Regions from separate parts of the Rossellomorea sp. YZS02 genome, predicted to be linked through region 4. Evidence: riboswitches for the same ligand, from Rfam matches in the RefSeq annotation. Region 4 holds a riboswitch; each other region holds the start of a gene.
What was found. A riboswitch is a leader RNA that binds a small molecule or an ion and turns the genes downstream of it on or off. The one in region 4 is predicted to bind cobalamin.

Region 1 (5,627 bases), on a different contig from region 4:
AGCCTTCGGATATGAGCAGGATTTCCAGAGAATCTGGGGCGATTTCGATGATGAAGGAAACTTAAGGGGGATCCTCCTTAAGTACCGGGAAAACTTCATTCCGTTTTCCATGGGGGAATTCGATGCGGAAGGGTTCGCCGCTATTATCAACGGGACGGAAGACTACAGCATCGTTTCAGGTTTGAAACGAATTGTCACTGAAGTTGAACCCTACTTATCAAGGAAGATCGATTCGAAGAGACATATGTATTATGCCAAATGCGACAGTACCTCGGCCATGGATGACCACGATCTGCCCCATGTGAAAGAGGCCAATTTCGATGATTTACCGAAGCTTGTAGAGCTGTTGAACGCTATCCCTGAGTTCAGCGGAGGAAGTTTTACAGTGGAGAAAAGAAAGCACGGGATGGAAAAAGGGGTTGCCCGCAGCTACTTCGTGGAACAGGATGGACAGTTTGTTTCTTCCGCGTCCACTACGGCGGAAAATAGCATGTCCGCCATGATCGTCGCTGTATGCACCCACCCCCAGTATAAGAAAAAGGGATATGCCACAGAGTGCATGACGAAGCTTTGCCGTGACGTTCTAAACGAAGGAAAAGAGCTTTGCCTTTTCTATGATAATCCTGAAGCAGGAAAGATATATAAACGGATTGGATTTAAGGATATTGGTTACTGGTCAATGTATAAATTCTAAATAAAAAAAAGTGGATTCCTAAAAATAGGAGTCCACTTTTACTTATGCGGCCACTTTCCGACTCTGGATCAATTTTGCCTGAACCAAACGCTTTCTTACCGTAATACCTATCCAGCTTGCCAGGAACGCTTTGATCAGACCGACTACGATAAACGGATAAACTCCCGCTGCCATCGCCTGATTCCAGCCCAGGTCCGCTACAAATTTCAGTTGAATGGTCCCCAGGATCAATGTAATGATCATCCCAACCGTATTGGCGATCATCGCCATCGGAATGGTGAACTTCGTTTTTTCAAGAATATAACCTGTAAAGAAAGCCGCTACGATAAAGCCAAAAATATAGCCGCCGGTCGGACCGACAAGCACTTGCGCACCCCCGCTGAACCCTGCGAACACGGGTACCCCGACAGCACCTAGTGCCGCATAACAAATCAGCGACAATGCCCCATATCTGCTTCCAAGGATCGTAGCCGTGATTCCGACTGCCAGTGTTTGCCCGCTGATGGGAACGAGTGGCAATGGTATTTCAATCTGTGCGAAGATCCCCGTCATCGCTGCAAAGATCGCACAGTGGATGATCATCCTCAGTTTTTCTCCATTCATGTGTGAATCCCCCTTGTGTATGTAAACTCTATATAAGTATAAGTTAACACATATCACGTGTATTGGGGAAGAAAATTTTCATCTGTTGAGTAGACCCAAGGTTCTCTATTACTGGGGAGCATATATATTACATACCTTCTCACTTGCCATAAGCTTCACCTCAGATTTTAAAGATATTCTCCCCTTCTCCAACTCATCTTCTCTCTTATCACTGATCATATATAGGCAAGTATGCTGAGGGTATCGCTCATTGTATACCTGTATAATTCTCCCGATGGCTACGTAGGACATTTGTTGCTCCTTTCATGATGTTCATTCTATGACGCATGTTCTTACTCATTCTTCACGAGAAGTTCTGAACGGACATGCTTCGCTGATTCCACCATCACTTTTAGGGATGAAATGGTTTCAGCAATTCCCCTGGTTTTCAAACCACAATCAGGATTAATCCAAAACTGTGTAGGATTCAACACTTTTAAAGAACGCTTAATATGCTTGATGATTTCCTCACTCTCAGGTATCCGGGGACTGTGAATATCATACACACCCAAGCCTATCCCTTTGTCGTATATGCTTTCCTCAAAAATGTTGATCAGTTGACCATGACTCCTCGACGTCTCGATTGAGATGACATCTGCATCAAGTTCACTGATGGCTTCCATGATATCTTCAAAATCGGCATAACACATATGGGTATGAATTTGCGTTTCATCCCGAACTGACGAAGTGGCTAACTTAAATGAATGAACAGCAGCTTGTAAATAGTCATCCCACCGTTCCTTCTTCAATGGTAATCCCTCTCTGAGAGCGGGTTCATCAACCTGGATCATCCGAATTCCCTGTTCTTCAAGTGATTCAATTTCTTTGCAGAGAGAGCAGGCAATCTGGTTAGCTACTGTGTTGCGTGATAGATCCTCCCTCACGAATGACCAGTTCAGAATGGTGATCGGCCCTGTTAACATCCCTTTAACCGGCTTTTTGGTTAGCGACTGGGCATATACCGTCTCATCCACTGTCATCGGTTGTATAAATTTCACATCTCTATATATGATTGGCGGCTTCACACATCGCGATCCATAGGACTGGACCCATCCGAATCTTGTGAACTGAAAGCCCTCCAATTTTCCGCCGAAAAATTCGACCATATCCGTCCGTTCAAACTCACCGTGTACCAACACATCCAATCCGACTTCTTCCTGGATGGTGATCCACCGTTTTATTTCTCCACGAATGAATTCCCGATATGCGTCGTCACCAATCTCACCCTTACGCCACTTCAATCTCTGTCTCCTTACCTCACTGGTCTGAGGAAAGCTCCCGATTGTAGTAGTGGGAAGAAGGGGGAGCTCGGATTGTACCTTTCGGCGAATGGAATAGGGGGACAACCTCCTGACAGTCAATCGGTTTTCTTCATATGCTTCTCTGCTGCTACCGACTGATTCATGCCGGGCAGCGATGGATTTCACACTTCCATCCAACTCCTTCTGTAAGATCCCCGTTTCTTTCCCGATCGCTTTCGCAAGAATGACCACCTCCTTCAATTTCTCATCAGCAAAAGACAAGCGTTCTCTAAGGGTTTGATCCAAAGCATCTTCCCTCCGCACGGTCACCGGTACGTGAAGCAAGCTGGAGGATGGTTGAATGATTAATTGGTCCTTCGATACTAGATCAGTCAATGAAGATACAAATGAATGGGCGTCAACAAGATTCCTTCTCCAAATATTCCTGCCGTCCACCACCCCGGCAGCGAGTATCTTATCTGCAGGGAACCCGTTCCTTCTGATGGCATCCAAATTCTCTCCCCGATCATGAATAAAATCCATTCCTATCCCGTCCACAGGTATGGCCATCACCTCTTGATAATGCTCCAATCGATCGAAATAGGTTTGAAGAATAACCTTCACATGGGGAGCAGATTGCTTTAATACCCCATAGACCTCTTTAAAGCGTTCCACCTCCTGTCTGGAGATGGAGGTACATAAGATCGGCTCGTCCATTTGCACCCATTCTACTCCCTCCTCCTGTAATTCCTTTAAGACTCTGGCGTATAGAGGGACCAATTTTTCCACAAGTGCGTTTCCATCCCCATCATCATACCCTTTAGACAATTTCACAAATGTGAATGGCCCAATGATCACAGGCTTCCCCTTGATACCAAGCTTTTCTTTCGCTTCTCGGTAAAAAGCCAGCGGTCGATTTTCCACCAGCTTAGGTTCCGAGCCGGAAAATTCCGGGACGATATAATGATAGTTGGTATTAAACCATTTCGTCATTTCCGATGCTGGGGAATCCTTCGTCCCCCTTGCAATATCAAAATACGTATCGAGAGGTACTTTCCCACCTTGATAGTCAAATCTTTCCGGAACGACTCCAAACATCACGGCAGTATCCAGTACATGATCATAAAGCGAGAAGTCCCCAAGGGGAATCAAATCCACTCCCTGATCCCTCTGTTTCTTCACATGCGCGAGACGTATAACTTCCATTTGTTTTTGGAACGTCTCTTCGTCCACCTTATTGGACCAATATTTCTCCAATACCTTTTTCCATTCACGATTTTCCCCTATTCTCGGATACCCTAAATTCGAACTCATGACCTTACTCAAATAACACACTCCCCATCTTTTCAGAATTGTGATTATAGCCCCAACAAAAAAATCTCTCTTTCAAAAGAAAGAGAGATTCATACGCATACTTAACTAGAGTCGAGACCAATCGGTATTCTCAACACGCATTCCTCACCCCTCTCTATATCCCCGTAGAGCATAAGTGCATACAACAGGCAGGTCTCCTGACTCAGGATCGTCGCTTCTTACCCCTTCCCATTTCGGATGAAATAGTGGTTAAATGATAAGTTGCTCCCCTATACAGTGGCGGGACCGCGCCGGATTTTCACCGGTCTTCCCTCTTAGCTGAGTAAAACTCAGCACCTATTGCATTTGTCTATTCAATTGTCCTTTTACCAGATAACGAAAAGCCCTCTCCATCAATGAAAGAGAGGGCTTCATATTTAGTGGAATCCCCTCTTATTTTCCAAAGCCAAGGCTTTGCAGGAATTAGCACCTTTTCAATAAAAATTGAACGGTTGCCGGGTTTCACAGGGCCAGTCCCTCCACCTCTCTACATAAGAGTTTTATGCTTATATTTTTACTATTCGGAAATTAGTACTTATCGTAGCACGGGAACAATTGACTGTCAAAAGAAAATTTCATCCTTTTTCAATCTCCTTAATAGTACGTACTTTCTGCATAATGGCACTTGATGCAATTCCGTGAGGCGGGAGTTTCATAAAAGACATGTTTGCACCTGGCCTGGATGCCCTTCACTTCTTTCTCAAGGTCCATGATCCTTTGGTGCAGAATCAGCATTTCTTTCTGCAACAAAAGTATATGAGAACCTTGATTACCGGTAGAGGTTGGATCCATTTTCAACAAACTCCTTCGCCTTTTCTTTCAACCCTTTGTCCCTCTCAAACTGTGACTCTACAGTACTGCCCTTCATCCCCCTGATATCATGTGAGATTCTCATAGAACAAAACTTGGGTCCGCACATGGAACAGAAGTGGGCGGTCTTTGCCCCTTCGGCAGGGAGGGTTTCATCATGATACTCCCTTGCCCGTTCAGGATCCAGGGAGAGATTGAATTGATCATTCCATCTAAACTCGAATCGTGCTTTGGAAAGGGCGTTGTCCCTTATGCGTGCACCTGGATGCCCCTTCGCTAAATCAGCTGCATGGGCGGCAATCTTGTATGCAATGACGCCTTCCCGGACATCGTCTTTATTCGGAAGCCCGAGATGTTCCTTTGGTGTTACATAACAGAGCATCGCCGTCCCGAACCAGCCGATCATCGCAGCCCCAATGGCAGAAGTGATATGATCGTATCCTGGTGCAATATCTGTCGTTAATGGTCCCAATGTATAGAAAGGGGCTTCATGACAGATTTCCATTTGCTTATCCACGTTTTCTTTAATCATATGCATCGGGACATGACCAGGCCCTTCAATCATCACCTGGACATCATGCCTCCAAGCGATTTTCGTTAACTCGCCCAGTGTTTCAAGCTCAGCAAATTGGGCTTCGTCATTGGCATCTGCGATCGACCCCGGTCTTAATCCATCCCCTAGTGAAATCGAAATATCATAAGCCTCTGCAATTTCACAAATTTCTTCAAAATGGGTATAAAGAAAGTTCTCCTTATGATGGGCCAGACACCACTGTGCCATGATCGAACCTCCCCGTGACACGATACCTGTGGTACGATCAACGGTTAAATGAATATATCTCAACAATACCCCGGAATGGATGGTAAAGTAATCAACACCCTGCTCT
Region 2 (5,627 bases), on a different contig from region 4:
GTCAGCCGGAGCTTGCCAGACAACTGGTGGACCGCTCGTTTGAAACGCTCGTGTGGATGAAGGGGCATGGTGTGAAATTCGAACTCAATTATGATAATCAATCTTATGAAAAGGAAGGCAAGTGGCATTTCTGGGGAGGTCTTCCGGTCAAGACGGAAAACAAAGGCATCGGGTTGATGAAGCAGCTTTTTTCTCGTGCCGGGGAAATGGGTATCGATATTTGGTATGAGGCTGCGGCAGTGGAGCTTATAAAAGAAGGCGGAAAGATAAGCGGTGTGGTTGTACAGAAGGATGAGGAGCGGATCAACGTTGAATCCACAGGTGTCATTCTTGCCTGCGGCAGTTTTGAAGCAGACAAAAAGCTTCGGAAACAACATATTGGGGAAGAATGGGAAGCGGCAATCGTACGCGGAACCGAATATAACACAGGGGACGGGATTACAATGGCGGTTGCGGCAGGAGCGCAGAAGTTTGGTGAATACTCCGGCTGTCATTCAATCGGCACGGATTATCATGCACCGAAAGTCGGTGACTTTAAAAAACCCGGTGACATCTTCAAGAAACATTCCTACCCTCTCAGCATCATGCTGAATAACGATGGAAAACGATTTGTAGACGAAGGTGCGGATTTCCGGAATTATACGTACGCAAAGTACGGGAGGGAAATCCTGAAACAGCCTGGTCATGTCGCCTATCAGGTTTACGACTCCCAAGTCCGGCCGCTGCTGAGGAAGGAATATGATCTTGAAGAAGCGACCTGTTATAAGGGTGAAACCCTGGAGGAGCTTGTTAATCAGCTTTCCATTAACAAGAAGCAATTCCTGCATACGATTGAGGAATATAATGCAGCCGTTCAAGACGGGGAATACCATCCTACGGAAAAAGACGGCAAGAAAACAGCAGGGCTTACACCAGAAAAGACGAACTGGGCATTGAGGATCGAAAAGGGGCCATTCTATGCATTTCCGGTTACGTGCGGTATTACGTTTTCATTTGGGGGACTCCGGGTCAATCCTTCAGGTGAGGTGTTAAAAAAAGATGATCAACCACTATCCGGCCTGTTCGCTGCTGGAGAAATGGTCGGCGGCATTTTTTATCACAATTATCCTGGAGGGTCGGGATTGATGTCCGGGGCTGTATATGGGAAAACAGCCGGTTCTTCAGCTGCCCGGTATGCCCTCTGCAATAAACAGGATTCAACGATCATTCACTGACAGTTATTGAAGAAAAGGAAAAGTCACCCCATCGCCGGTGGCTTTTTCCTTTGATTGAAAGATGGGAGTAATCGTCATGAAAAAACAACTGTTACTGGTTATCACGTTTCTATTATATGCCTTTTTCTTTCTACCATTTTTTGAGTGGGATGAAACATGGAAGGCTATCGCTGCACTCAGCATCATACAAATCCTGTGGATCGGCAAAATATTTCCTCTTGCGTTCAGTTCGCTGCTGCTTATATTGCTGATATCGTTTCATTTTTTCAGTTATGAACAGACTTTGAGTTATTTTAGTTCGGGTATTGTTTGGCTCTTGTTTTCCACATTCATTATCTCAACTGCATTCATCAAAACCGGTCTGGCTAGCAGGGTATCGCTCTATATGTTAAAGCTGTCTGGAGGGTCGGGGAAAGCGTTGATTTTCATTTCGTTTCTGCTCATGACTGTCCTGTCTGTCCTGATACCGTCGAATGTAGGGAAGGGCAGCCTGTTATCATCGGTACTCGACAGCCTGATGAAAAGTCTGCGGAAAATAGCGGATGTCCATTATCTGGGCAAGTCACTATTTATAGGGGTTGCCTATCTGGCTGCCATTTCAGGATCGTTTGTCGCGACTGGGGCCAGTTCCACTATCTACGCTTTCGGAATCCTTAGCGACGTTTCGGGCGATCTGAATTATATAAGATGGTTTCTGATTTTTGGAATACCGGTGCTGCTTTTTATCGTGATATTGTGGGGGATATTCTTAATGATCTTTCCCCCTGAGAAGATTGACCGAAAGCTGTTATTGGCATTGATCGAAAAAAGAATCAGTGAGCTTGGGCCGGTCGGCATCAATGAAAAGAAAATCATGTGTATCATCGGGGGAACGTTGATCCTGTGGATTGCACAGCCTCTACATGGATATTCCATTCCTCAAGTTGGCCTTCTGGGCGCATGTATGACCGTCATTCCTTTTGCAGGAGTATGGAAGTGGGAAGAAGCGCGGGAATCGATTGATTGGGATCTGATGCTCTTTTTTGCCTCCACTCTGATGGTATCGGGGATGCTGGTCGAGACAGGGACGATTGAATGGATGGCAGAAGGGTTGAATTCTATACTTACTGGCCACCAATCCTGGGTGATCATCCTGCTCCTCATCTTATGTACGAGTATTATTCGGATCGTATTCGTCAATATCCTGGGGTTTTTGACCATCATGCTCCCTCTCAGCATCACGATCGGGCACACAATCCCGGGTTTATCACCCATGCAAATTGCCATGCCGGTGTTCCTGGCATGCGTCCCGGGATTTTTCCTCGTCACCCAGTCCCCGGTTCATCTGATCAGCTACTCGTACGGTTATTTTACCGACAAGGATTTAATGCGGGCGGGAATTTGGTCATCCACAGCATGGATCGCCGTCATCATCTGCTCGGTGTTCTTTTACTGGTAAGACAATATTTAGTGTTAAAAAAGGGTATGAACAGCGTGCTGTCCATACCCAAAAACTTATTTTATCAATGCCCGGTTCTTCCGATGTTCCTTCCTCAGAACAGCTGAGTTGAACAATCTCTTCTCCTCTTCTGTTTCCGGGATCACTTTCGGCACCGGTTTCGGCTTACCGTTTTCATCCACCGCAACCATGGTAAGGAATGATTCCGTCGTCAAGGTTTTGATACCTGTCAATAGATTCGAAGAGAAAACTTTTACGTACACCTCCATTGAAGTCCTTCCCGTGGAAGTTACAATCGACTCGAGGCTGAGTGCGTCTCCGACAGTTGCGGATGACAGAAAATCGACCGAATCGATCGAAGCCGTGACTACCACAGAGCTCGAATGCTTCATCGCTGACAGCGCAGCAATTTCATCGATAAATGCCAATACCTTTCCCCCGAAGATTGTTTGCATATGATTGGTATCCGGTGGCAGTACCAATCTGGTTTGTACGGTTCGTGAACGCTCAACAGAATAAGCTTGTTCCATTCTTGTCATCTCCCTGATTGTATAATGGCGAAACAAAAAAACATCTTCCTTTGTGAAAAGAAGATGCAGTTACTCCAAACGAGCGTCCGGGATCCCTTGGTTCCCTGTATGACGTTTCATATGCGCAACACCCTCCTATCTCCCGTAGGAACTTTCGTGTTCTTCTCAGCTTGGCAGGTCTCCTGGCTCAGCGTCTCCGATTCCATATTCCTTCCCATTTCGATGCGAAACAGTGGATCCATATGGAATCTCAGCCTTACAGTGGCGGGACCGCGTTGGATTTTCACCAACTTCCCTTTAAAGAAAATGAACATATCATTTTCACCAATGAGCAATGATTAAATTGTGAACGGTTTTATTTTATCATAGACTTTCATAGAATGAGCACCCTCTATGGTAAAATGAAGAAAAGGGGATGGGATATTGTGAAGAAATTCAATAAATGTCAAAGTTGTGCCATGCCGCTGAAGAAGGCAGAAGATCGGGGGACGGAAAAAAATTCAGAGGAAAGTGTCATGTATTGTAAGCACTGTTACCAGCAAGGAGAATTCACTCAAAAGGATATTACGATGGACGAAATGAAGCTTTTTGTGAAAAACAAATGCATTGAAATGGGGGTCCCGGCATTTTTATCAGGTATGTTTGTGAGGAATATCCACAAGCTTGAACGATGGAAATAGGGAGATTCATTGAATGCATGTGAGGAATCGAAATGACATATAGTGATCAACAGACGCAGATTCATAGAGTAATTCAATACATAGATCAACATCTTACAGAAGACTTATCTTTAGAGCATCTCGCCAAAGTCTCTACCTATTCACCTTATCACTTCCAACGATTGTTTAAAGGGTTCATAGGTGAGACCCCTGCAGGTTATGTGAAAAGGATTCGATTGGAAAATGCCGCACATATGCTGATTTATGAGCCAAGGGTTCCTGTGACTGAAGTTGCCTTGAAATGTGGATTTTCTTCTTTATCTTATTTCACCTATTCGTTCAATACCTATTTCAACACCAATCCGAAAAGCTGGAGGGAAGGTGCTTATTTAGAACGATTTCCAAGGGAATATATTAATAGCAAGAAATCTAAACTTTCCAGCACAAATCCGAAAGCATCCCGGGATAGAGAGACTTATAATGAGTTTAAATGGCTGGACCTTTCCAAAGTGAAAGTCGCACATTTACCAGGATGCTCCACTGTCAACCGATACCATACAGGATCCTACGTCAAAGGGATTCCTGCAGTGTGGCGGGATCTTTATCATTGGGGGAATGCAAGGGATCTATTGGAGGACAGCCCGTTGTTATTCGGTGTACCTAAGAGTAACCCGTACATCACCCCTGCTGAAAAAAACAGGTATGAATGCCGGTTGGGCGTTAAGGGGCGCAGTATCCCCGGGGAGGACACCAATCATTTCTCCGGAGGGAAGCATGTGATATATGAGTTTCCTGAGCCAGTCGATTATGAGGAAAGGGGCATGCTGATTGAATGTTACTCGGAGCTTTATAGTTATTGGCTGCCACAAAGCGGCTTTAGGTATTTGGGGAATCCGGTTGAACTTGTTGAGGTAAAGGGTATACCAGGGTCGCTTGAGATAAGATGTGGTATAAAGGCGATCGCACTGGCCATTGAACCGAATTAATGGAGGAATAGGGATGACAGCAGATTTGAATATGTTCGCGTTTTTAGCGGGGGCCGTGTTGTATATGATATACGGCGGGATTTTTTATTCAATCCTTCTTGGGAAGAAAGATCAGGATGGAGCAGGCCCGGTGAAATATGTGGTGGCTGTCCTGGTGGCATTCATTAGTTCTGCCCTGGTAGGAGTTCTCGTTCAAGGGACGGAATCCAGTGGTTTAGCTTCAGGAGCGTTGGTAGGAGGAATCGTTGGGATATTGGTTTCCATTGTTTATTTAAAAAATGCACTTTTTGGACTCATGACCAAAAGGATGTTCCTGATTGCCATTGGTGATCATCTCATCATTTTTACTTTGCTTGGTGCATTACATGGCTGGTTTTTATAGGATGAAAGCTTGAACTTTTACAGGTTCAGGCTTTTTTATATAAGCTGTTTTCGCAAAGTTTATATACAAACTAAGATTTGCGAATGCTCTGTCATTCAGGGTGTGGTGCAGGAGGGTGAAGGGAACAGTCCCTCTTTCCACGGACGTTCGGCCGAGCCTCCTCAGCAAAAACCGCTTCCGGGGTCTCGGCACGCCCGTTTTCCGTAGGAGTCTACGCAGTTCCCTTCACCCTCTAGAGTAGTAAGTGGTTGACAGAGCAAAATGGTTTGTGTCCATCAGTTTAAAAAAAGTAAAGGACTTTAAAATAAAATCAATCACAGCAAAGAGTGAAAAAGCAGTGGCATAAGAAGTCTCCACATTTCCTATGTGATAGTCAAACTTTTCGTCAGTTGATTGGAGCGGAAAGCGAGCACCTGTA
Region 3 (5,627 bases), on a different contig from region 4:
TTTTCGGTAAATTCTATCATCAGGGACAGATTTGCATGAGCATCAACCGGATCATGGTCCAAAAAGGGTTGTATGGAAGATTCGTGGATAGGTTTGTATCCCGAGTGAAAGAACTGAATGCAGGAGACCCATCCGATAAAACGACTCATATCGGCCCTTTAATTGATCAAAATCAAGTTGAGCGAATTCTGAAGGATATAGAAAGCAGTAAAGAACAAGGAGCAGAGGTTGTGCTCGGTGGCAGTGCGGATAAGAACTTATTACACCCGACGGTTCTGACACACGTCACGAACTCCATGCCAATCGCAAAGAATGAAATATTCGGACCGGTGGCTGCCATCATCTCGTTCGAAGACGATGATGAAGCCGTTCGTTTAGCCAATGAACATCCATATGGATTAAGTGGTGCAGTCCACTCTTCCTCCATTGAGAGAGCAACGAATTTGGCACATCAAGTGGAGACAGGGATGATCCATATTAATGATGAACCTGTTAATGACGAACCGCATATGCCATTTGGTGGTGAAAAAAATTCAGGCTTGGGACGATTTAACGGAGAATGGGCACTCGAAGAATTCACGACGGTGAAATGGGTAGCCGTTCAACATAAAAGAAGGGATTATGGCCCTTTTATTGAAAAAAGATAACAAAAAGCGAGTCTGGTTGACTCGCTTTTTGTTTTTGACCGGTTTGACTTCCTTGCTCACAGTTCATCGAATCCATTTGCATCAGACGTTTTCGTATATTGTCTTGATTTTTGTTCAAAGAAATCGGTCTTCCCTCTATCCACTTCCTGATACGCTATGATCCATTTAAGAGGATTGGTCCTGTAACCCTCGAAAGGTTCGTCAAAACCTAACTGTTTCGCTCTTTTATTCGCCATGAATTTTATATAGTCCTCCAGGTCGCTCAGTAAGAGACCCTCCATATTGGAACCAATGATTCCCCTCCCCCACTCTATTTCAAGGAGGGCAGCCTGTTTAAATGCTTCCTTTCCGAAGGTACGAAGCTCCTCCGTTTGATAAGACGGATTTTCATTCAAGACCTCTTTATATATCTTCTCAAATAATCCGACATGGAGCTGTTCATCCCGATTAATGTAATTGATCATCGTACTGGTTGCCACCATCTTCTGATTTCTGGCCAGATTGTAAAAAAAGGCAAAGCCCGAATAGAAAAATAACCCTTCCAGGATGACATCAAATATGATCGATTTTAATAAATTTTCAACCGTTGGTGATTCTACAAACCCTTTGTAGCCATTTGTAATGAATTCATTCCTTTTTATTAAGATAGGATCTTTCTTCCAGAAATCAAACACTTCATCCTGCTTGCTCTTTGACACGATGCTCGATAAAACATAACTGTAAGAATGATTATGCACAACCTCTTGCTGTGCCAGGATGATCATCAGGGCATTAAGGCTTGAATCCGTTAAATAATCTGCCACTTTACCTGCATAGTCGGTTTGGACGCTGTCAAGAAGAGCGAGCAATCCTATTATTTTCAAAAATGACTCCTGCTCTCTTATTGAGAGAGTCGGAAATTGCTTGATATCCTTGGACATGTTAATTTCAAAAGGAGTCCAGAAATTCCCAAGCATCCTCTTATATTTCGGATAGGCCCATGAAAATCGAACATCATCCCAATTCAAGATATTTGAGCTTTCACCGTTAATGATTCCTGTAGATTTATTAGGTGCCTCTGAATCAATCAGGACCCTTTGTTTCAATTCATTCATCTTATACTCTACCTCCCTGGTCTAGCTATGACAGCTTTCGCATTCTTCAAAATCGGATACCGACGTTGACCTGACATAATAAGTTGTCTTCAATCCGGAATTCCAGGCATCCAGATGCAGCTCCAATAAATCTTTCGCTTTAATGTCATTTCTCACATACAGATTAAACGAAATCCCCTGGTCGATATGCCGCTGCCTTTTCACATTCTGTTTTACACTCCAATGTTGATCGACATGATAAGCAGTTTTGTAATACCAGGTTGTTTTCGGTGATAGATCAGGAGCGGTGACGGGAATCTTATAATCTTTCTTTTCTTCGGAATACTCCAGCCTGAAGATCGGATCAATGCTCGCAGTGGATCCCGCAATGATTGATGTTGAGGAATTGGGAGCAACAGCCATCAGATATCCGTTACGAATTCCTTTTGCAGAAACCTTATCCTTCAATTCAGCCCATCTCATACTGGAATATCCGCGTTTCTCAAAATATTCTCCTGAGGACCATTCAGATCCTTCAAAGTATGGGTATACGCCCTTCTCGTCCGCCAGTTCGCAGCTGGCTTTTATTGTGTGATAAGCAATCTCTTCATAAAGAGAATCGCAATAGTCCACCGCCTGACTGCTTTCCCACTTCACTCCCTTTAGAGCAAGAAGGTGATGCCATCCGAATGTTCCCAACCCGATTCCCCTATACCGTTGATTGGTCATTTGAGCCTGCAGGACGGGAAGGTCATTCAAATCAATTACATTATCCAGCATCCTTACTCCTATTGATACAACCCTCTTCAACTCATCATCCATAATGGTTTTAGCTAAAGAGATGGAAGCAAGATTGCAGACGACATAATCACCAGGAGACTTATAGGTTACAATTTTTCCATCTTTAATTACTTCTTCTTCTATAACGGTTGGACTCATATTCTGAGCAATTTCCGTACATAAATTACTGCAATAGATCATTCCTTTATGGGAATTTGCATTCAGGCGGTTAACGGTATCACGGTAAAACATATAAGGTGTCCCCGTTTCGAGCTGGGATATCATGATCCGCTTAAAAATGTCAATGGCCGGAACCACTTCTCTGGAAAGCAGCGGATGATCTACACAATCCCAGTACCTCTCCCGAAATGATCCCTTGCCTTTCCTTTCATCATAGAAATCTTCCAGTGAATATCCCATGACTGTTTTCACTTCATGAGGATCGAATAAATACCAATCTTTCCTCTCCTCCACTTGTTCCATAAATAAGTCCGGAATTGAGACTCCTGTGAAAAGGTCATGTGTCCGCTGTCTTTCGTCCCCATTGTTCAAACGTGTATCAAGGAAAGGAAAGATGTCTTTATGCCATACGTCTAAATATACGGCAATCGCCCCCTGGCGCTGTCCTAATTGATCGACGGAAACCGCCGTATTATTCAGTTGCTTCATCCAGGGGATGACACCTGAGCTCACCCCTTTAAAGCCTTTGATATCACTTCCTCTGCTCCGGACCTTTCCTAAATAAATTCCTAATCCCCCGCCATTTTTACTCAATGTGGAAACATCTGTATTGCTGTCATAAATACTTCTTAAGTCATCTTCCACAGTATCTATGAAACAGCTGGATAACTGGCCATGACTCTTCCCTGCATTCGCAAATGTAGGGGTTGCCACCGTCATATACAAGTTGGAAAGCGCCCAATAGGCTTCTTCAATCAAGGAGATTCTCTTTTCTTTCGCTTCGTTCCTGAACAGGGTCATGCTTATGATCATAAATCGCTCTTGTGGCAACTCCAGAATGGCGCCTTCATGGGACTTTGTTAAATATCTCTCGGCCAATGTAACAATTCCTATGTATGTGTGGAGATGATCCCTGGTCGAATCCAGCTTGGAGCCCAAGTAGTCCAATTCTTCTTTGCTATAACAATCAAGCAAGGCAGGTGTATATAATTGTGAAGAAGTTAAATCTTTGACCACTTGATAAAAGGAGCCGTACGGATTCTCTTCTGACGTCCCCCTTGATAAGGCCGTCCTCTGATATAAATCCTTTATGTACAGTGATGCGGCGACATATGTCCAATCCGGTTCATGTGCGGAGATACGTTCAACTGCTGTCAGGATCATAAAATGATAGAGTCCTTCTTTATTCATGTCCTGTTGTTCAGCATAGAGCCAAATCTTTTCATTGTATTCGGTGAAATAAAGATCCGGAAACCGACTGTGCAGACTTTTTAGAATCTCTTCTACCTCTTTTAGCCGTTCATTTACTGTGATTGACACAATGATTCCTCCCATTTTGAATAGTGGGGAAGGAGTAAAAAAAGCCCATCCTTCTAAAAGGATGGGCTTTATATAGACGGAGATATAAATAGACTTTAGCCTATTACAATCCTCGCTTTATCCTCCCAATTCCCGAAGAAGATAACACGTGATAAATAAGGCAGGTCTCCTGGCTAGCGCTTCATTCTACTCTAAGGCCTTCCCATCTTATCGACAGTGGCAGTTCCTTATTTCGTCGGCACATACAGTTGCGGGGACAGCTCCGGTTTCACACCGGATTCCCTTTTAAGTCTCAACAGACACCCTATTCACAGGTTATAATCAATATATAGTTAATTAATTTCAAAAGAACACAAAATGTTGTGTTCTTCATCATCATATACGATTTATTTTAGAAATACAAGCAAATCTATTAAACTTTTACAAGTATCGCTCTTCTTCTATTTAGAGTCAAGCATCAAGATGGTTTCTTCTTTTACACATTAAAGGCTTCTTTAAACTGTGGACTTAATTCACTCCACACATCAAATAGATTGCCATCAGGGTCCGCGAATACGAAATTAAGTCCACTGTGGCCCCTGTCCTCGATCTTCCCCGTCTCCACTTCCTGATCAAGCAAATACTCTCTCAAGTTGTTTAAATCACTTATACCATCCACTTCAAACGTTAAGGAAAATCGCTTATTTCGGCGCTTATCTAAAAAATTGCTGCTTTCTCCTTCTATCGAGCTCACCAAAAAAATGCTTTGATGAGCAAGATCTAATATAGCTTTATCTTCGTCCATATAGTTCAGCTCGGCGCCTAACTTTTCCTGATACCATGTACTCGCCATTTGGACATCACTTACCGGGATGTAAATCGTCCCCACTCTTATCAGTTGCTTCATCTTCTCTCTCCTTTTTATCGTTATACTGTTACCAATTCAACAAAAGGAAGAAAATCCCTCCCCATTGGAATATGCCTATAATTATTATTTTCGTTGAAAAGGGCAGAAGAAGATTGAATACTCTCTTCAAATGGACACTGTTCAGTCCTCATCTCCTTTTATGTTGGTTGAGCTCATCCCCCCCTCTCTCTATAATTCAAATAGAAGGTTGTTTGACAGTATTCTTTGGTCCCCAATATTTTTTTCAGGTTGTTTAAATGGAGTATTCTCGATTTAAGCAGCCTCTTTTTTTAATGTAATAATCATTTGAAATTCATATCCTATTTGGAGGTGATTTCTTCTTTGTAATCGTATACATACAGGTGAATACAAGGAGGAGCACCAGTTTACCTGTGTGTCATCCTCATTACAATCAATACTTTTTAGCCTAAATACTTTCTTTTTAAGGCTTTTTCATTTAAAATGCGCATTAAGTGATTTTTTTGGAAATCACACCTTAGTTCTGAAAGGAGTCTACTATGAAGAAACTATTAACGACTTTACTATTAGCATTATTAACAATTGGACTAGCCGCTTGCGGTTCGGATGAGGAGAGCCAAAAAGCTGACGATAAACCGAAAACAGAAGCCTCTGACAAAAAGGCACAAGAAGAGCAAGCGAAGAGGATGGAAGAAATGCAAAAGAAAATGGATGAACAAAAGGTAGAGAAAGATAAGGTCGTTGCCATTGTCAACGATGAAA
Region 4 (5,627 bases):
AGCTTTTACCGCTTCTCACACCACCGGTTATAAATATCAATTTACCCACAGTACTGCCTCTTTTCTATAATAGGACCACATCCCCTATTCCTTTTTCTCCAAATAACGAGCGATAGCTTTCTTGGTTACTTCATAGACTCCCCTCCCGATCAATTTCCCTATTGAAGTAATCGGTCCAGCAAAGGGCTCGTGGTCGCCTTTTTGACTGGAGGCAATCAGAATGCTGTCTGTAGGTGTGCCCGTCGCCAGATTCCCTGTTCTCCTGTCCCGTATATTCATATCATGCAAAGCTCTCACCTTTGCTTCAGTGGATGTGACGAGTGCTTCAATATACGCTTCGTCTGATAAATTCCCATTGATGAATACCCAAGTATTAATCGTACCGGGCTTTGTTTCCATATCATATTGGTAACTTGTCGATACGTCCATGGCATTTCCAACGCCTGCAGTCACCACGACGAAAACCGATTTTCCTTCGGTTTCAAAACGATCATACACCATATTGGTCAAATCGAGAGCCGTCATCATCCCAACGGTTAAGGTTGGGTCCAAGTCCTTTTGAACAAGGTACTTTCTCATATCTCCCTGATAATCCGAACAATCATAATCCCCTGGTACTCTTCGATTGATAAAGTGGCTGTACCACCCGATTCCTGCCCCAATGATTCCAGAGGACATACATTTCAACGGATATGGAGCAGAGAAATGGATACATTCTTCACTTAAGGTCAGGTACCTTTCATCCAGGATGAAATTCTCACTTTCATTCCCCTCTGGAACGATCACCATCTGCGGCTTGGCCACCAGAGGATGAGCTTGCTTTTGAACCTTTGTATGATATACCTCTTCTATATGCTCTTCTTTCAAAACCTCTTCCGGATGATGAAGGAGTTTTGTTCTTCCACGATCTAATAGAAGTAAGCGATCACAGTAAAGGCTTGCTAAATTCAAATCATGAAAAATGGATATGACCGTTAATTTTTCTTCGATTGTCTGTGCTTTGATTAAATCCAATAACGATTTTTGGTAGGACAGATCCAGATGATTAGTGGGTTCATCAAGCAAAAGGATCTGGGGTTCTTGCGCGAGTGCCTGAGCAAGAAACACACGTTGACGTTCCCCACCGGACAGTTCATGGAGGAAGCGGTCTTGAAAAGAAGAAATACCCGTTTGGTCCATCACTTTGTCAACCACTTCACGATCCCTCTCCGTTGCCCCTTTTATAAAACCTTTCTGATGAGCATATCGACCAAGCATGACCGTCTCTTTCACTTCATAAGAAAAAGTTTCAGTCGATATTTGAGGCAGAACAGCTACATGCTTAGCTAATTCCTTCGAAGAATATTGTGTAAGCGGCCTTCCTTTCAATTCAATCGTCCCAGCCATTAACGGAAGAAGACCGGTAAGTGCCTTTAATAGCGTCGTCTTCCCACTGCCATTTGGCCCGAGAATGCCAAAAAACTCTCCTTGATTCACATGAAAATTCATGTCATCAACGATTTTATGATTGTTATATCCCACTGAGACGCTGTTAACAGCGATCATGATGAAGAACCCCTTTTCTTTAAGAGAATATAAGCGAACATCGGAGCACCGATCAAAGCCGTAATCACTCCAATTGGAAGTTCAGTCGGGGCGATGATGGTTCTTGAGAGTAAATCAGCGAGAACGAGAAATCCTCCTCCTGTGATGATGGAAAGGGGAAGAAGATGCTTATGATCATGTCCGACGATTCTTCTTAGAAAATGAGGGATGACAAGACCGACGAACCCGATTGTTCCAGAGACAGCGACGGCTGATCCCGTTAAGATACTCCCGGCAATGAGAATGATAAGCTTTCTCTGATGTACGGATATGCCTATATGGCGGGCTTGTTCTTCACCGAAGCTCATTCCATTCAACTCTTTGCCGTTCAGGATGAGTACTATTGTCCCTATAAGGAAGAAAGGAAAGATGATAGTGATATAATCCCACCCTCTCATAGAAACGCTCCCAAGAAGCCAGCCGATGATTTGCCTCAATTCTTCGCCTGTGAGTGCGATCATCAGGGAAATCAAAGATCCTAAAAACGAGCTGAAGATGATCCCTGTCAAGATGATGGTTTCAACCTTCATGGTCCTCTCGACTTTTTGTGCGAACCATAGTACTAGAAATACAGTGATGATGGAGCAAATAATGCTGAAAAAGGGAAGCGTAAACTTCCCAATGAACGGAATACTCCAATGAAAAAATAAAGTGATGACTGCACCGACAGATGCCCCTGATGAGACACCCAATGTATATGGATCGGCCAGCGGGTTACGCAATAATCCTTGGAAAGAAGCTCCGGCAACGGCTAAAGAGCTCCCCACCAGTAAAGCTAACAGTACTCTTGGTAACCTGATGGTATACACGATGTTCGAATACATGGGATCGACCGTCTCAGGTAAATCAAAGCCAAACCACTTAGAACCGATGATTGTAACGATATCCAATGGCGGGATCGATATGGTCCCGATTGAAATGGCTGCAAGAACCGCCGCTAATAAAAATAGGCCAGCCAATCCGTATGTAACCCCTATTCTATTTTGCAAATACCTCTGGATAGATCGACTTTGCAATTTCCTCTACTCCTTCAACCAATCTTGGACCCGTACGTGTGACTAAATCTGAATGAACATCGTAAACATGCCCATTCTTCACGGCATTGACATCTTTCCATCCATCTCTCTTCATTACTTGTTCTTTCGGGTTTTCGCTATAATAACCATACGTTGTGATGATCACGTCAGGATTCGAAGAAATGACAGATTCCTGATTTACCTTCACCCATCCTTCTTGTTCGCTCATGACATTATCAGCATTGACCATTGAAAGCATTTGATTGATGAACGTGTTCTTTCCTGTTGAATAAATGTCCGGTGAAGGAGAAACTTCCACATACACACGCTTCTTATTTGATACTTCATTTGCCTTTTTCTCAATCTCTTCCAAATCTGATTTCATGTCAGACACAATAGAAGCTGCCTTGTCTTTTTTCCCTACAAGAACACCAATATCATTGATGGTGGTGTACACTTCTTCAAAACTTTTTGCATCCTCTACGATGAATACATTGATCCCAGCATCTTTCAACTGATTCAACCCTTCTTCCGCTGATTTGGCAGTGGATTCATGGGCAAGGACCAGATCGGGTTCTAAGCTGACAATTTTCTCGACGTTAAATTCCATTCCACCGATCTTCTCTTTATCCGCGGCTTCTTTCGGATAGTTATCAAAATCTGAAACACCGACGATTTCCCTGTTTAATCCAAGTTCGAATAAAATTTCCGTATTACTTGGAATTAGTGAAACGATATGCTTAGGTTGTTCCTCCAGTGTAACTTTATGATTCAATGCGTCATTTAAAGACAAAGGAAATTCTGATGAATCCCCACTTACCTCTGCATTTTCTTTATTCTTTGATTGATCACCATCATTGGTTCCGCATGCTGAAAGGAACCCAACGGCCAAAAATAATGAGAGTATTACCTTAAATGTGTGTTTCATTTCCTTATTCCCCCTGTGAATGTAGATTGTAGACAGAAAAAAACATCTCTAGTGGACCAGAGATGTTGTGTAAGATGCATATATAGGGTTCAAAACAATAAACCATGCACATTACACCTCTCTATCCGCGTAGATTTGGTGCGAAAAAAACTCAGGCAGGTCTCCTGGCTCATGGTCATTGTTTGCTGATACCTTCCCATGCACGCTTCGCACAGTGGCATACTTTCAGCAAACTACCATTTACAGTGGCGGGACCGCGTTGGAATTACACCAACTTCCCTATTAAGAAGCTAAGAAGAAACATGCCTTCCGCTTCACCTGAATTCTTACCATATGTAATTGTTCCGTTCAAAAGAATTATACACAAATTATGACGGATGGGAAATGAAATTTCATAAAATTGCAGAAAACTTGCAGATTTACATTTTTTCATGTAAGTGCATAAGTTTAATACATTGTGGCGATGAACCATTCGTGGTAGAATCTGTTCAAGCAATTACTTTACTGCTTTAGAGGAGTACATATGGTACAGGAGGTTTGCTAGTATGAATGTTAAGAGAGAAATTGCCACCTTTGCAGGTGGATGTTTTTGGTGCATGGTAAAGCCGTTTGATGAGCTGCCCGGGATTATCGACGTGATTTCAGGATATGCTGGAGGGCACCTGGAAGACCCCTCTTATGAGGATATCAAAGGGGGTAACACCGGACATTATGAAGTCGTCCAAATCACTTTTGATCCGGACCTCTTTCCTTACGAGCAGCTATTAGAACTATACTGGCCCCAAATTGACCCTACTGATGACGGAGGTCAGTTCCACGATCGCGGTGACCAGTACCGTACAGCTATTTTCTATCACAATGAACAACAAAAGCTATCGGCGGAAAAGACAAAGAAAGCAATAGAAGACAGCGGCCGATTCAATAAACCGATCGTCACTAAGATTCTTCCTGCATCACCTTTTTACCCTGCAGAGGATTACCATCAAAAATACTATAAAAAGAATCCTGATGAATATAAACAGGACCGCGAAAAGTCAGGCCGAGATGATTTCATTGAAGATCATTGGAAAAACAATTAAAGGCATGAAAATAAACTCCTTTCACCAAACTAATGGGTAGAAAGGAGTTTTTCATTTGAATAAAGAAAAGAGTAAAAGTGATCTAGAACAGGTTACCGGATTTGATGGACCTGGTAAGATCGTTAATTTCTTCGATCCCTATCCCGATGAAGATGAAGCCAATGTAAACAACTCGGACACGGTGGATAATCATTCATCGGAACGAAGATAAAGCATGGTGAGGGCTGCTAATATTCGAGCCCTCCCCCTCTTTTCCTGATGGGGCAGGATGGATTCGAGCCAGGGGTAGAGAGGGATGCGATTGATTGAACATTCTTTTACATCCAAGAACATGCAAGCACGAAACCATCCAAGGCATCTAATTTTCAAGAATGATACAAATTGTACATAAATTTATACCGCGATGTAAACGTTAAAAGTAAGAACCGAGGAAGTCCTCCACTTAGTTAAGCCGTTAATCCCTTGATTTGCTCGGTTCCCTCCCCTTTGTCCCTATTCCTCATCCATAAATAAGAATCGGACGTCAGTGTCGAAATGTCCGGTTATCGTCCGAATGGGGATGTCATCTCCCTCCATCCAGTCCTGAAAGTCTATCTTTACTCCTTTTGCACTTTCACCGAATCCGATTAAGCATTGCAACGTTTCACAATAAAATACACATGTATGAATGGTCCCAGCCCAAGAATCATAGGCCTTCTTGAAAACAGGGCCCTCGCCATCATTAAACAGATTTAGGGCCCTTTCCATGGTCAACCTCTCTTTTTGTTCGGATTGCAGTACGCTCAGCCTTTTCAGAGAATCCTTTAAATAATGACGATTATCCTTCTTCATATGATTCATTTGAAAATGATTGGTACAACCAAGAGTTGATGAATGATAAACCCCAATGCCTCTTGGAGACGCCTCCACCACAGCTGCCTTTCCACTTCGATCATACAAAGAGTAGTTAAAGCTATGGCGGTGAGGGAGCTTGCGCAAAACATCAATGGCCTCGTCAGAATCTTTACAGGTATCAAGGAT

Region 1: linked by a shared signal. The riboswitch ahead of metE (5-methyltetrahydropteroyltriglutamate--homocysteine S-methyltransferase) and the one ahead of SLH55_RS13405 (ABC transporter substrate-binding protein) in region 4 are both predicted to bind cobalamin.
Region 2: linked by a shared signal. The riboswitch ahead of SLH55_RS14730 (acyl-CoA thioesterase) and the one ahead of SLH55_RS13405 (ABC transporter substrate-binding protein) in region 4 are both predicted to bind cobalamin.
Region 3: linked by a shared signal. The riboswitch ahead of SLH55_RS19805 (ribonucleoside-diphosphate reductase subunit alpha) and the one ahead of SLH55_RS13405 (ABC transporter substrate-binding protein) in region 4 are both predicted to bind cobalamin.

The regions. Positions count from the first base shown of each region.
Region 1 is NZ_JAXBLY010000019.1:71,165-76,791, forward strand. It holds gene SLH55_RS17680 (GNAT family N-acetyltransferase) at 1-694, shown strand, start outside; gene SLH55_RS17685 (biotin transporter BioY) at 737-1,297, opposite strand; gene metE (5-methyltetrahydropteroyltriglutamate--homocysteine S-methyltransferase) at 1,630-3,903, opposite strand; cobalamin riboswitch at 4,061-4,246, opposite strand; SAM riboswitch class I at 4,321-4,428, opposite strand; gene thiC (phosphomethylpyrimidine synthase ThiC) at 4,700-5,627, opposite strand, start outside.
Region 2 is NZ_JAXBLY010000014.1:69,430-75,056, reverse strand. It holds gene tcuA (FAD-dependent tricarballylate dehydrogenase TcuA) at 1-1,214, shown strand, start outside; gene SLH55_RS14735 (DASS family sodium-coupled anion symporter) at 1,291-2,652, shown strand; gene SLH55_RS14730 (acyl-CoA thioesterase) at 2,709-3,182, opposite strand; cobalamin riboswitch at 3,337-3,526, opposite strand; gene SLH55_RS14725 (zinc ribbon domain-containing protein) at 3,608-3,862, shown strand; gene SLH55_RS14720 (AraC family transcriptional regulator) at 3,895-4,827, shown strand; gene SLH55_RS14715 (DUF1761 domain-containing protein) at 4,841-5,209, shown strand.
Region 3 is NZ_JAXBLY010000023.1:34,047-39,673, reverse strand. It holds gene SLH55_RS19815 (aldehyde dehydrogenase family protein) at 1-647, shown strand, start outside; gene SLH55_RS19810 (ribonucleotide-diphosphate reductase subunit beta) at 704-1,741, opposite strand; gene SLH55_RS19805 (ribonucleoside-diphosphate reductase subunit alpha) at 1,763-4,015, opposite strand; cobalamin riboswitch at 4,142-4,322, opposite strand; gene SLH55_RS19800 (VOC family protein) at 4,476-4,886, opposite strand; gene SLH55_RS19795 (SurA N-terminal domain-containing protein) at 5,405-5,627, shown strand, end outside.
Region 4 is NZ_JAXBLY010000012.1:134,697-140,323, forward strand. It holds gene SLH55_RS13390 (bifunctional adenosylcobinamide kinase/adenosylcobinamide-phosphate guanylyltransferase) at 1-49, opposite strand, end outside; gene SLH55_RS13395 (adenosylcobinamide amidohydrolase) at 85-1,545, opposite strand; gene SLH55_RS13400 (FecCD family ABC transporter permease) at 1,542-2,600, opposite strand; gene SLH55_RS13405 (ABC transporter substrate-binding protein) at 2,563-3,528, opposite strand; cobalamin riboswitch at 3,665-3,865, opposite strand; gene msrA (peptide-methionine (S)-S-oxide reductase MsrA) at 4,074-4,607, shown strand; gene SLH55_RS13415 (hypothetical protein) at 4,663-4,818, shown strand; gene SLH55_RS13420 (C45 family peptidase) at 5,100-5,627, opposite strand, start outside.